Regions from separate parts of the Streptomyces sp. NPDC001153 genome, predicted to be linked through region 2. Evidence: riboswitches for the same ligand, from Rfam matches in the RefSeq annotation. Region 2 holds a riboswitch; each other region holds the start of a gene.

What was found. A riboswitch is a leader RNA that binds a small molecule or an ion and turns the genes downstream of it on or off. The one in region 2 is predicted to bind cyclic di-AMP.
Region 1: linked by a shared signal. The riboswitch ahead of ACWDEN_RS41035 (transglycosylase SLT domain-containing protein) and the one ahead of ACWDEN_RS22625 (transglycosylase family protein) in region 2 are both predicted to bind cyclic di-AMP.
Region 3: linked by a shared signal. The riboswitch ahead of ACWDEN_RS19875 (C40 family peptidase) and the one ahead of ACWDEN_RS22625 (transglycosylase family protein) in region 2 are both predicted to bind cyclic di-AMP.

What each region holds. Positions count from the first base shown of each region.
Region 1 is NZ_JBSFJZ010000054.1:43,439-47,466, forward strand. It holds gene ACWDEN_RS41025 (FAD-dependent oxidoreductase) at 1-569, shown strand, start outside; gene ACWDEN_RS41030 (HAD family hydrolase) at 707-1,519, shown strand; gene ACWDEN_RS41035 (transglycosylase SLT domain-containing protein) at 1,702-2,193, opposite strand; cyclic di-AMP (ydaO/yuaA leader) riboswitch at 2,199-2,381, opposite strand; gene ACWDEN_RS41040 (polyprenyl synthetase family protein) at 2,947-3,957, shown strand.
Region 2 is NZ_JBSFJZ010000019.1:98,159-102,186, forward strand. It holds gene eno (phosphopyruvate hydratase) at 1-816, opposite strand, end outside; gene ACWDEN_RS22625 (transglycosylase family protein) at 1,165-1,857, opposite strand; cyclic di-AMP (ydaO/yuaA leader) riboswitch at 1,862-2,034, opposite strand; gene ACWDEN_RS22630 (transglycosylase family protein) at 2,217-3,308, opposite strand; gene ACWDEN_RS22635 (DUF899 family protein) at 3,609-4,028, shown strand, end outside.
Region 3 is NZ_JBSFJZ010000016.1:77,522-81,549, forward strand. It holds partial or broken gene ACWDEN_RS19870 (tellurite resistance/C4-dicarboxylate transporter family protein) at 1-511, opposite strand, end outside; gene ACWDEN_RS19875 (C40 family peptidase) at 1,005-2,195, opposite strand; cyclic di-AMP (ydaO/yuaA leader) riboswitch at 2,203-2,374, opposite strand; gene pcrA (DNA helicase PcrA) at 2,637-4,028, shown strand, end outside.

The sequences.
Region 1 (4,028 bases), on a different contig from region 2:
GCCGCGGCCGGGTCGCCTTCGGCGCGCCGCCCTGGGAGCAGCCGAAGCTGCGCCCCGAGTCCCCGTTCGGCCGCGCCTGGTCGCTCTGGGCGTTCAGCTACTACCCGCACCCCTACCGCTATCTGCCCGAGGCCACCCGCCACTTCCTGGTCCGCCGCGTGCTCGGACCGCTCGGCGCCTGGTGGCTGCGCGAGCGCTTCGAGAGCGCGGTGCAGGTGCAGGACGTGGCGCGAGTGGTGAGCACCGAGGCACCGGACGGCAGCCCCGTCCTCACCGTCCGCACCCACGGCGGGCACATCGAGCGGCTCACCGCCGACCACGTCATCGCCGCTACCGGCTACCGTGTCGACGTCGCGGCGATGGACTTCCTCGGCCATGAGCTGCGCACCCGGCTCGCGGTGAGCCGCGGCACACCGAAGCTCGGCCCCGGCTTCGTCTCGTCCGTTCCCGGCCTGTACTTCACCGGCCTGCCGGCGGCATCGTCGTACGGCCCGGTGATGCGCTTCGTCTGCGGCACGGAGTTCGCCTCCCCACGCCTGGCGAAACACGTGGCGTCGGCCCACGGCTGAGGCCGCCGGCCGCGCCTGAGCCCCCCGTCAACAATCATCAACGAGGAGCCGGTCGGCACTACTTGGGGTGGACCAGTACGTAAGTGCGCAGGACGACAAGGTGAGTCGGCGGGGCCCGGTATCCGTATTCTCTGATCATGGCAGCCACCCCCGCATACGCACTGATCGCCACCGACCTGGACGGAACGCTGCTGCGCGGCGACGACACCGTCTCCGACCGGTCGCTCGCCGCGCTCGCGCGGGTGGCGCGGGCCGGCGCCCGGCACCTGGTGGTGACGGGCCGCCCGGCCCCGCGGGTACGGCCGCTGCTGGCACACCTCGGCTGTACGGGGCTCGCGGTGTGCGGGCAGGGCGCACAGGTCTACGACGCCGGGACCGGCCGCCTGCTGTGGTCGGTCCGGCTGGACCGGGAGCTGGCCGAGACCGCGCTCGGCAAGATCGAGGCCGAGGTGGGGCAGGTGTACGCGGCCGTCGACCAGGACGGGGTCGAGGGGCTCACGCTCATCGAGCCCGGCTACCGGATGCCGCACCCGACCCTGCCCGCGGTCCGGGTCGGCCGGCGCGACGACCTGTGGTGCGCGCCGATCAGCAAGGTGCTGCTGCGCCACGCCGGACTGTCCGACGACGAGTTGGCGGCCATCGCACGCGCGGTGGTGGGCTCGCTGGCCACGGTCACCATGTCCGGGCCGGGGACCGTGGAGCTCCAGCCGTCCGGGGTGACCAAGGCGACCGGTCTCGCGCTGGCCGCCGAGCGGCTCGGGATCGCGGCGGAGGAGGCGCTGGCGTTCGGCGACATGCCCAACGACATCCCGATGTTCGACTGGGCCGGACACGGAGTCGCCATGGCCAACGCGCACCCCGAACTCAAGGCGGCGGCCGACGAGATCACCCTGTCGAACGAGCAGGACGGCATCGCGGTCGTCCTCGAAAGACTGTTCCCGACCGACTGACCGGCACATCAGTACAGGACCGTGCCCAGCGCCCCGGCCCGCCCTGTACACGACCGTCCTCGGTGCACGGGTGTCCCAGGTGCACGGCCGTCCCCGGAAGAGTGACGGCCGCCCGGCGCGTGCCCCTCCGTCAGGTGTGGGCACACGCCGGGCGGCCGATTCCGCGCCGGTCGGCGGGACCGTCAGTACGCGCTGAACACGTTGTCGATCGACCCGTACCGGGCGGCGGCGTAGTTGCAGGCCGCGGTGATGTTGGCGACCGGGTCGTAGGGGTCGAAGGAGGTGCCGGCCACGTGGTACGCGTTGAAGGTCGGGTCGATCACCTGGAGCAGACCCTTGGACGGGATGCCCGCGGCGGCGTTGGAGTCCCAGAGGTTGATGGCGCGCGGGTTGCCGGAGGACTCCCGCATGACGTTGCGGTAAATGCCGTTGTAGGTGCCCGGGATGCCCTTCTGGGCCATGATCGCGAGGGACTCGCGGATCCAGCCGTCGAGGTTGTTGGGGTACCCGGCGACGGTGGTGGCGGCGGTCTTGGTGGTCGTGCCGGTGGCCGCGGAGGCGCTGGTGGCGCCGACGAGCGACACAGCGAGGACGGCGGCACCGGTGCCGGCGACGGCGAAGGCACGGGCGAGGCGGGTGGTGCGGGTGCGGCGGGGCTGAGCGGCAGCGGGCATGAAGGAAGTCCTCTCCGGCGCCTGCGAGGTGAGCTGTCGGGTTCGGGCGGGGAGGTGCCCGGCCTTGCCTTCGTGCGAAGACAGGGCTTCACCCCTAGCCGTTCCGGCGCGGCGTGTGCCGTCCGGTCCGGCGGACTTACCTGGGTCCCCCGCTCCTGCCGTACGAATGAGTTCGTCGATGGGTTACGCGGGCGGCGGCAGGATTCGGCGTCCGCCCGACGGCCGGAACGTATGCGAGAGCACATGTCGGGAACAAGTACTCGATTCACACAACGCACCATTTGACCTTTGTCTGTGCCGTTTGGGGTACTTGATCCTTTGCGTTTGCCAACCCTCAACTCGCCGACAGGGGAAGGGGAGAGGAGGCCTGACGGCTCCACGGCGCCGAAGGTCGTGCGTGACTCAACTCACGAAATAACAAAGTATTTCAAATCAGACATAGGGGATTTGGGTGGGTCGGGCGGGTGGTGGTGGAACCCGCGACGCGGCGCCTGTCGTTGTCCGGGGCGTAGGTATTACTCCGCTCGCCTCCTCGGCTCGCGACAAACCGTGCCTGTTCCTGTTAAGTCGATGAATGTCCGCTCATATCACTTGATCAAAAACATACTGGTCGTGATCCGATACCGCCCAGGCTGGACCGGTGGGCGCTATCGGTGATCGAAACAGGACCGGATACGCTGACTTGAGTGATGGCAGCGACCTATCGACAAACCGTGTAATCGCCAGCAGACACCAGCAGACAGGAGACCCCTCGTGACCGTCGTCGGGCCGTTCGGGCTGAGCGTGCGGGACCAGGCTCTGGAAGCCGATGTCCAGGCCGGATTGGCGGCTGTCGAGGAAGGCTTGCTCGAGGCCACCAAGAGTGAGGTCCCGTTCATCACGGAGGCCGCGCAGCACCTCGTACGAGCCGGCGGGAAGCGGTTCCGGCCGCTGCTCGTGATGCTCGCGGCCCAGTTCGGCGACCCCTACGCGCCGGGCATCGTGCCGTCGGCCGTCGTCGTGGAGCTGACCCATCTGGCCACGCTGTACCACGACGACGTCATGGACGAGGCGGCCGTGCGGCGCGGCGTGGCCAGCGCCAACACCCGCTGGGGCAACTCCGTCGCGGTCCTCACCGGCGACTTCCTCTTCGCCCGCGCCTCCCAGATCCTCGCCGACCTGGGCCCCGAGGCGGTCCGGGTGCAGGCCCTCGCCTTCGAGCGGCTGGTCACGGGCCAGATCCTGGAGACCGCCGGCCCCTCCGACGGCCGCGACCCGGTCGAGCACTACCTGGACGTGCTCGGAGGCAAGACGGGCTCGCTGGTGGCGGTCTCCTGCCGGTTCGGCGCGATGATGTCCGGCGCCGACGAGACCGTCGTGGACGTGCTCACCCAGTACGGCGAGCGGCTCGGGGTCGCCTTCCAGCTCGCCGACGACGTCCTGGACATCGCCTCCGACTCCCACGAGTCCGGCAAGACCCCGGGCACCGACCTGCGCGAGGGCATCCCGACCCTGCCCGTGCTCCGGCTGCGCGAACGCGCCGCCCGCCTCGGTCTGCCCGAGGACATCGCGCTGTGCGACCTGCTCGACTCCGACCTCAGCGACGACGCCCGGCACGCCGAGGCGCTGGCCGCGCTGCGCGCCCACCCCGCGCTGGAGCAGGCCCGCCGCGACACCGTCCGGTACGCGGAGGAGGCCCGCGCCGCGCTGGCGCCGCTGCGGGAGTGCGACGCCAAGGCCGCGCTGCTGGAGCTGTGCGACGCGGTGGTGCACCGCGCCGGCTGACCCGGCCGCCCGCCACGCCACGCCTCTGGTTGTACGACCGGCACGCCTCCGGCTGTGCGCCGCGCCGCGTG
Region 2 (4,028 bases):
GTAGTACTCCGTCATCTCGGCGGCGGAGCGGTCCTTGCCCTCGAAGAGGTACTTGCCGTCCTTGTAGAACTCGGAGGCGGCCACGTCGAGCGCCAGGGCGATCTGCTGGCCGGGGGCGTAACCGGCCTCCTTGATGGCCTCGATGATGAGGTCGAGGGCCTCGCGGTTGGAGCCGAGGTTCGGGGCGAAGCCGCCCTCGTCGCCGAGGCCGGTGGACAGGCCCTTGCTCTTCAGGACCTTCTTCAGCGTGTGGTAGACCTCGGTGCCCCAGCGCAGGGCCTCGGAGAAGGACTCCGCGCCGACGGGGGCGATCATGAACTCCTGGATGTCCACGTTGGAGTCCGCGTGCGAGCCGCCGTTGAGGATGTTCATCATCGGCACCGGCAGCAGGTGCGCGTTGGGGCCGCCCAGGTAGCGGAAGAGGGGGAGGTCGGACGCCTCGGAGGCGGCGTGCGCGACGGCGAGGGAGACGCCGAGGATGGCGTTGGCGCCGAGGGAGCCCTTGTTGTCGGTGGCGTCCAGGTCGAACATGGCCTGGTCGATCAGGCGCTGCTCGGTGGCGTCGTAGCCGACCAGCTCCGGGCCGATCTGCTCGATGACGGCGAGGACGGCCTTCTCGACGCCCTTGCCCTGGTAGCGGTTGGGGTCGCCGTCGCGGAGCTCGATGGCCTCGAAGGCGCCGGTGGAGGCGCCGGACGGGACGGCGGCACGACCCGTGCTGCCGTCGTCGAGGCCGACCTCGACCTCGACCGTGGGGTTGCCTCGGGAGTCCAGGATTTCCCGGGCTACGACGACGTCGATGGACGGCACGAGCATCTCCTTCGTGGATGTGACGCTGGTAGTGCGGGGCTGTGTGCCTTACGGCTGTGCCTTGCGCCTAGAGCCTAACCGCCCCCGGGCCGTCGGCCACCGACCGACCGTCCCGTGGACGGGAGGGACACGCAGACGGTACCCATTGTTCACCCACGGAACAAAGGGGCCTGCCGGTGAGGCCCGGCTGAAGAGTGGGGAAACAGCACGCGGAAACAGAAGACCCCGCCCCGGCGCGTACGGGGGAACACGCGCCGGGGCGGGGAGTCCGTGGGGACGGGGGTGGCCCTCACGAGGCCTTCAGTGTGCGGGCCGGGGATGTGAGGGCACTGTGGGTCCGCTCGGAGCCAGATGTCACTTCAGGTGCAGCTGCTGGCCCGGGTAGATGAGGTTCGCGTCCTCGACGATGTCCTTGTTCAGCTCGAACAGCTTCTGCCAGCCGCCCTTGACGCCGTGCTTCTCGGCGATGGAGCTGAGGCTGTCGCCCTTGACGACCTTGTACTCGCCGTCGCCCTTCTTGACCTTCTTGCCGGTCGGGGTGCTGACGGTCTTGCTCGCCGACGGGGCCGTGCGCGTGGTGGAGCGGGTGGCGGCCTGCTGGTCGGTGGAGCGGGTGGTGGTGCTCTTGGCGGGGGCGCTCTTGGTGGTCGCCGCCGGGGCCGAGCCGTTGTACGCGGCGCTCGACAGGCCCGTGCCGCAGACCGGCCAGGCGCCCTTGCCCTGGCCCGCGAGCACCTTCTCGGCGACGGCTATCTGCTGCGCCTTGGTGGCGAGGTCGGCGCGCGAGGCGTAGGCGGTGCCGCCGTACGCGGCCCAGGTGGAGTTGGTGAACTGCAGCCCGCCGTAGAAGCCGTTACCGGTGTTGATGGACCAGTTGCCGCCCGACTCGCACTGGGCGACCGCGTCCCACTCGGAGGCGGTGGCGGCGGAGGCGTTGCCGGCCGCCATCAGCGGGGCGGCGACGGCGGCGCCGGTGACACCGGCGAGCGTGATGGCGCGGACGGCCTTGGACGGGCGACGGTGCTTGCCCTTGCCGGAAAACAGCATGGATCGATCCCCTCACCGACGCCTGCGAGGTGAGCTGTCGGGTTCGGGCCGGTTGAGTTGCCCGGCCGCGCACTCGTTTTTCCGAGGCGCGGCTTCACCCCAAGCCGGTCCAGCGTCAACCGCTGGGCCCGGCGCTTACCTTGGGTCCCCCGCTCCTGCCTACGGCGCTTGACGCGACGACTGTTCCCGGGCAACCGCTGGCAGGATTCGGCGTTGCGGCTGCCGGGGCTCGTGGTGACGAGCGGTCCTGACCGTAGACATGCGATCGGCGGAATTTCAAAGACGATCAGGGCTTCTGAGACTCATCCCACACTTTCGCCAAACCGGACATCAGTGGCGAAGTGGGGCGTCAACTGCCGCTAGCCGTCGCCCTTTTCGGCAGGGACTTCCAGGGTCTGACCGGCGGCGATGTGGTTCGGGTCGGCGCCGATCACCTTCTCGTTGCCGACATAGAGGGCATGCCACCCGCCGTCGACGCCAAGGGAGTCGGCGATGGAGGCGAGCGAGTCGCCCTCGCGGACCGTGTAGGTGCCCGGTTCACGGCCGGCGTGACGGCCGGAAGGTGCGGCGTTCTGACCGTTTGTCACGTTTTCGTCCGCGCTCTCGCCGCGGTGACGTCCACCACTGCTGAGCGCGCCGGTGTCGACCAGGCTCCAAGAACCGCCACTCTGCTGGTAATTGTCCGAGTTGTCGGTACCCGGCGCCGCCACGGGAGAGCTGTCGCCTCCCTGCGGGCTTCCGCTGTCGCGTGAGCCCGGCTTGTCGGTCTTGTCGGACTTGGGGGTGCTGGTTCCGGCGGAGCCGTCGGCCGCGCCGGGAGTGCCGGTGGTGTCCTTGCTCGGACTCGGGCTCGGGGTCGGCGTAGCGCTCGAGTCCGAGGAGGAGCCGGAGGAGTCCGAACCGGAGGAGGAGCCGGAGTCCGAACCCGAGCCCGAATCGGAGCCCGAACCGGAGCCAGGCGAGGACGAATCCGGCAGACCGGACGAGTCGGAGCCCTGGGCCGAGCCGGACGCGCCGTGCGACCCGTCACCACCACCGGAGCCGCCGACGCCGGTGTCGACGTCGACCGAGGCGGAGTCGGAGGTCAGCCCGGAGAGCAGGGCACAGGTGGCCCACGGCTTGGTGCCCTGGTCGGCGAGGATCTTCTCGGCGACGGCTATCTGCTGGGAGCGGCTGGCCTGGTCGGCGGTCTCGGCGTACTGCGTGCCGCCGTACTTGGCCCAGTCGCCGAGCGAGATCTGCAGACCGCCGTAGTAGCCGTTCCCGGTGTCCGCACTCCAGGAACCGCCGCTCTCGCACTCGGCGACCTTGTCCCACGTGGTGCCGTCGGCCGCGTTGGCACTGGCGGCGCCGAGCAGAGGGATGGCGATGGCGGAGCCGGTCACGCCGGCCGCGACGAGGAGAGCCGGAGCCTGACGGGGGCGACGGTGACGACCGTTCCCGGAGAGCATGCGGAAGCCTTTCGTGCGACAGCAGGACCGGCGCGGCGACCGAAGCGGGGCCGCCACACTGATGGGTGAACGTATCGGCAGACGATCACTTGTCACAAGTTCATGCCGCGCAGATCACGTGAAGATCACGAAGTTGAAGGTTTGTCATTTCCGCCTGCGCGGCGGCCGTTCGTCCCCTCTTGCGCCCTTTGTCACCCGTCGGGAACGGCGGCGCCTCACGCCTGGCGCGCGATCGGGCCGGAACCATGGGCTCGCCCCGACCCGGGGGCTTCCCATCCAGTTCCCCTCCAGGAGGACACGATGCTGCGGCACACCCGGTTGCCCGGAGAGCCGGCGGACTACCTCGCCGCCCGCGAGGAGCTCCGCCGCGCCGAGATCGAACTCATGCGCCACCGCGAGAGGGTCGCGGCCCTGCGCAGGGCGCTGCCACAGGGCGCCGAGGTCGACGACTACGTCTTTCTCGAAGGCCCCGCCGACCTCGGCGCCGACGACACACCCGTCCGCGAGGTGCGGCTGAGCGAACTGTTCACCGCCCCGGACCGCCCGTTGATCGTCTACCACTTCATGTACGGCAAACGGCAGACCCACCCGTGTCCGATGTGCACCCTGTGGATCGACGGCTTCAACGGCGTCGCCCACCACGTCGCCCGGAACGCCGACCTCGTGGTCGCCGCGGCCGCCGACCTGCCCGCACTGCGGCAGCACGCCCGGAGCCGCGGC
Region 3 (4,028 bases), on a different contig from region 2:
CCAGGCCCAGCCAGAACAGCACCAGCGCGGTGTGCGCGAGCCACGCCGTGCGCTCGGCCGCGGCGAGCGTGGCGCCCAGTACGGCGAGCCCCTCTGTGGCCACACAGCACAGGAATACCGCGCCCGGCATGCGCGGCCTCCAGCGCCGTACGACCATGACCAGCAGCACCGGCCAGAGCAGCGCCGCGAGCGCCAGCAGTGCCTCGGCCAGGGTCTGCCCGCCCAGCGCCGAGACCCGGGTGCCGAGCACCGTGGTCGCGGCCACGGAGGTCAGCGCGCCCAGGCTCTCCGCCTCGGTCACCCAGCGCTCGCGCTCGCCGACCAGCCGCAGGACGAATGCGGCGGCCAGCGCGGCCCAGGCGACGCCCGCCATCGCCAGCACCACCCGTGAGACCGATTCGGCGCCGGTCATGCGCAGCCCCACCGACACCACGCCGGTCGCCATCACGGCGGCCCCGGCCGCAGGGGACCGCTCCGCCCACCAAGCGCGCAGACCTGAGATGCCGGGCATGCGCCCGATGCCAGGCAGCCGCGGCGTCCCTGCCCTAAGGGCACGCGCGCGTGAAGAGCGAAAACGCCGGTACGCGCGCGTGGTGGCAGGGAGGTCGCACGTGTGCGTGGTGGCAGGGGAGGCCCGCGCGGGCGTGGGGAGGCAGGGGAGCCCCGCGCGGGCGGGGGAGACAGGGGAGGCCGCGCGCGGGCGTGGGGGCGGGCGAGGCCGAGCGTGTCCGGAGGCAGAAGGGCCACGCATGTCCGGCGGCAGGGAACGCGGCAGCGAAGACTGCACCCGGGCATCGGCGCAGGAAAGACCGGCACGCGTGTGCGGGAATCAGCGGTCCGGGTGGCGAGGCTCAGGGCGTCGGCAGGGCGTGCGTGGGCGTGTGGATCCGGCGGCCCCGGGCACGGGAGACCACGACTCCCGCACGCGCGCGTGCACGTGCACTGCGGTGGCACGCGCGCGTGGAGCGGGAGGGGCTGGGCCGCGCCGGTGGTCCGGGGGGCGGTCAGCCCGGTCGGACCACGCTGTGGATGATCGACTCGCCGCCGTAGTAGATCGACTCCTCACGGACGTACGCGCCCGGCTTCGGGGCGTGGATCATCATGCCGTTGCCTATGTAGATGCCGACGTGGCTGATGTCGTCGTAGAAGAAGACCAGATCGCCCGGCCGCGCGTCGGCGAGCGAGACCGTGGTGCCCGCGTTGACCTGGTCGTACGTGGTGCGCGGAAGCGTGACGCCGGCGGCTCTCCAGGCGGCCTGGGTGAGGCCCGAGCAGTCGTAGGAGTCCGGCCCGATGGCGCCCCACACATACGGCTTGCCGATCTGCGCGCGGGCGAAGGCGAGCGCCTTCTCGGCCTTCGTGTCGTACGAGCCGGTCGTCGTGGACCCGGTCGAGCCGGAGCCCGTCGAACCGGATCCGGATCCGGACCCCGTGGGCGATGACGACGAGGAGGACGACGGTGACGACGAGGCGGCCTGCTGCTGAGCCGCCTGCTGCTTCGCCAGCTCGGCCGCCTTGCGCGCCGCCTCCTGCTGCTTCTCCCGCTCGATGGCGGCCAGGCGCGCCTTCTCCTGGGCCGACAGCTGCGACAGCAGCTCGCGCGCCGAGGCCAGCTTCTTCTGGACGGTGGCCTTGGCGGTCTGCAGGTCGTGCTGTGAGTCGGTCAGCGTCTGCAGGCTCTGCGCGGCCTCCCGCCGCTGCTTCATGGTCGCGGCCTGCTCGCCGATGTAGTCGTCGACCGCGCTCTTCTCCCGCGAGGTCAGCCGGTTCATCAGCTGGGTCTGGTCGAAGTAGTCCTGCGGGTCGTTGGCCAGCAGGAAGGTGGCCGTGCCGGGAGCGGCGGCACCGGTGCGGTACTGCGCCGCGGCGAAGGAGCCCAGTTCCTCGCGGGCCTTGTTGAGGCGTGCCGTGCGCCGGGCGACGTCGTCGCGCAGGGCGTCGACGCGGCCCCGCTGTCTGACGGACCGCTCCTTGGCCGCGTCGTACTTCTCGGTCGCCGACTCCGCCTGGCGGTACAGGTCGTCGACCTTCTTCTCGACCTCCTCCAGGCTCGGCTTGGTGCGATCGGTACTCGGGGCGGCCTCTGCGGTCTGCGAGAGCACGGCCATGGAGGTGAGGGCGGCGGTGGCGAGGGCGGGGGTGCGAAGGCCCGATCCGATGGATCCGCCGGGGCGCGTCTTGCGGTGCGACGCCAAGGGAGGCGACTCCTTCCAATGGGCCGCCTACCGGGTTAGCTGTCGGGTTCGGGCGGTGGTTCGGAAGGGTTGCCCTACGGCGGCGTCCCGGGTGGGAGCCGGCCGATTCACCCCAGAGGTCGGTGGGTCCCCGGCTCCGGGCGCCCTGCGGGGCACACCGGACTCGGCGGAGGCCGTGCGGCCCGGCGAGGTTCGCCGGTAGGGGTCGTACGGCCCGCACGCACGCTAGCCAACTCGTGTGACTCCTGTGAAGGTTGGTGCGTGATATGTCCGATACATTTTCGTGACCTGGGGCAGGTTTCGCTCCTGTGTCATCGGGCGGTTCCGTTGTGTGAGCAGGCGGAGGCTCATTCCGCGGTCACGATCAACTCTCTTCCGGAACCGGCCATGTTCCGGGGACTGCGACCGGTTGTCGGTGGGGCGCCCTAGACTCGGAGAGCGATGAGCAGCCTCTTTGACGACAGCTTCCTGGCGGACCTCCAGGCCCCTCGCGGGCACGAGGAGGAGCCCCCGCCGCCGCCCGACGACGATCACGCTCCGGAGCCGCTTCCGGACGATCTGTTCGGCGGGAAGTTCGACGCGCCGCCGGACCGGGACGCGTACTACCGCGACGGCGCCCCGCGCCCCGCGATCGACTCGGCGGCGCTGCTGGAAGGGCTGAACGACAACCAGCGGGCCGCGGTCGTGCACGCCGGTTCCCCGCTGCTCATCGTGGCCGGCGCCGGCTCGGGCAAGACCCGCGTGCTCACCCACCGCATCGCCCATCTGCTCGCCGAGCGGCACGTGCACCCGGGCCAGATCCTCGCGATCACCTTCACCAACAAGGCCGCGGGCGAGATGAAGGAGCGTGTCGAGCAGCTCGTCGGCCCGCGCGCGAACGCGATGTGGGTGATGACCTTCCACAGCGCGTGCGTGCGCATCCTGCGCCGCGAGTCGAAGAAGCTCGGCTTCACGTCGTCGTTCTCGATCTACGACGCCGCCGACAGCAAGCGCCTGATGGCCCTGGTCTGCCGCGACCTGGACCTCGACCCCAAGCGCTTCCCGCCGAAGTCGTTCAGCGCCAAGATCAGCAACCTGAAGAACGAGCTGATCGACGAGGAGGACTTCGCCGCCCAGGCCACCGACGGCTTCGAGAAGACCCTCGCCCAGGCCTACGCGCTCTACCAGTCGCGCCTGCGCGAGGCCAACGCGCTCGACTTCGACGACCTGATCATGACGACGGTCAACCTCCTGCGCGCCTTCCCCGACGTCGCCGAGCACTACCGCCGCCGTTTCCGGCACGTCCTCGTCGACGAGTACCAGGACACCAACCACGCCCAGTACGCGCTGGTGCGGGAACTCGTCGGCACAGGGGAGCGCTCCGCCGAGGAGGGCGACACCCCGCCCGGCGGGTACGACCTCCCGCCCGCCGAACTGTGCGTCGTCGGTGACGCGGACCAGTCGATCTACGCCTTCCGGGGCGCGACGATCCGCAACATCCTGCAGTTCGAGGAGGACTACCCGAACGCGACGACGATCCTGCTGGAGCAGAACTACCGCTCCACGCAGACCATCCTGTCCGCCGCCAACGCGGTCATCGAGCGCAACGAGTCCCGCCGCCCGAAGAACCTGTGGACCAACGCCGGGCAGGGCGCGCGGATCACCGGCTACGTCGCCGACACCGAGCACGACGAGGCCCAGTTCGTCTCCGACGAGATAGACCGCCTGGTCGACGCGGGCGAGGCCAAGGCGGGTGACGTCGCCGTCTTCTACCGCACCAACGCCCAGTCCCGTGTCTTCGAAGAGGTCTTCATCCGTGTCGGCCTGCCCTACAAGGTCGTCGGCGGTGTCCGC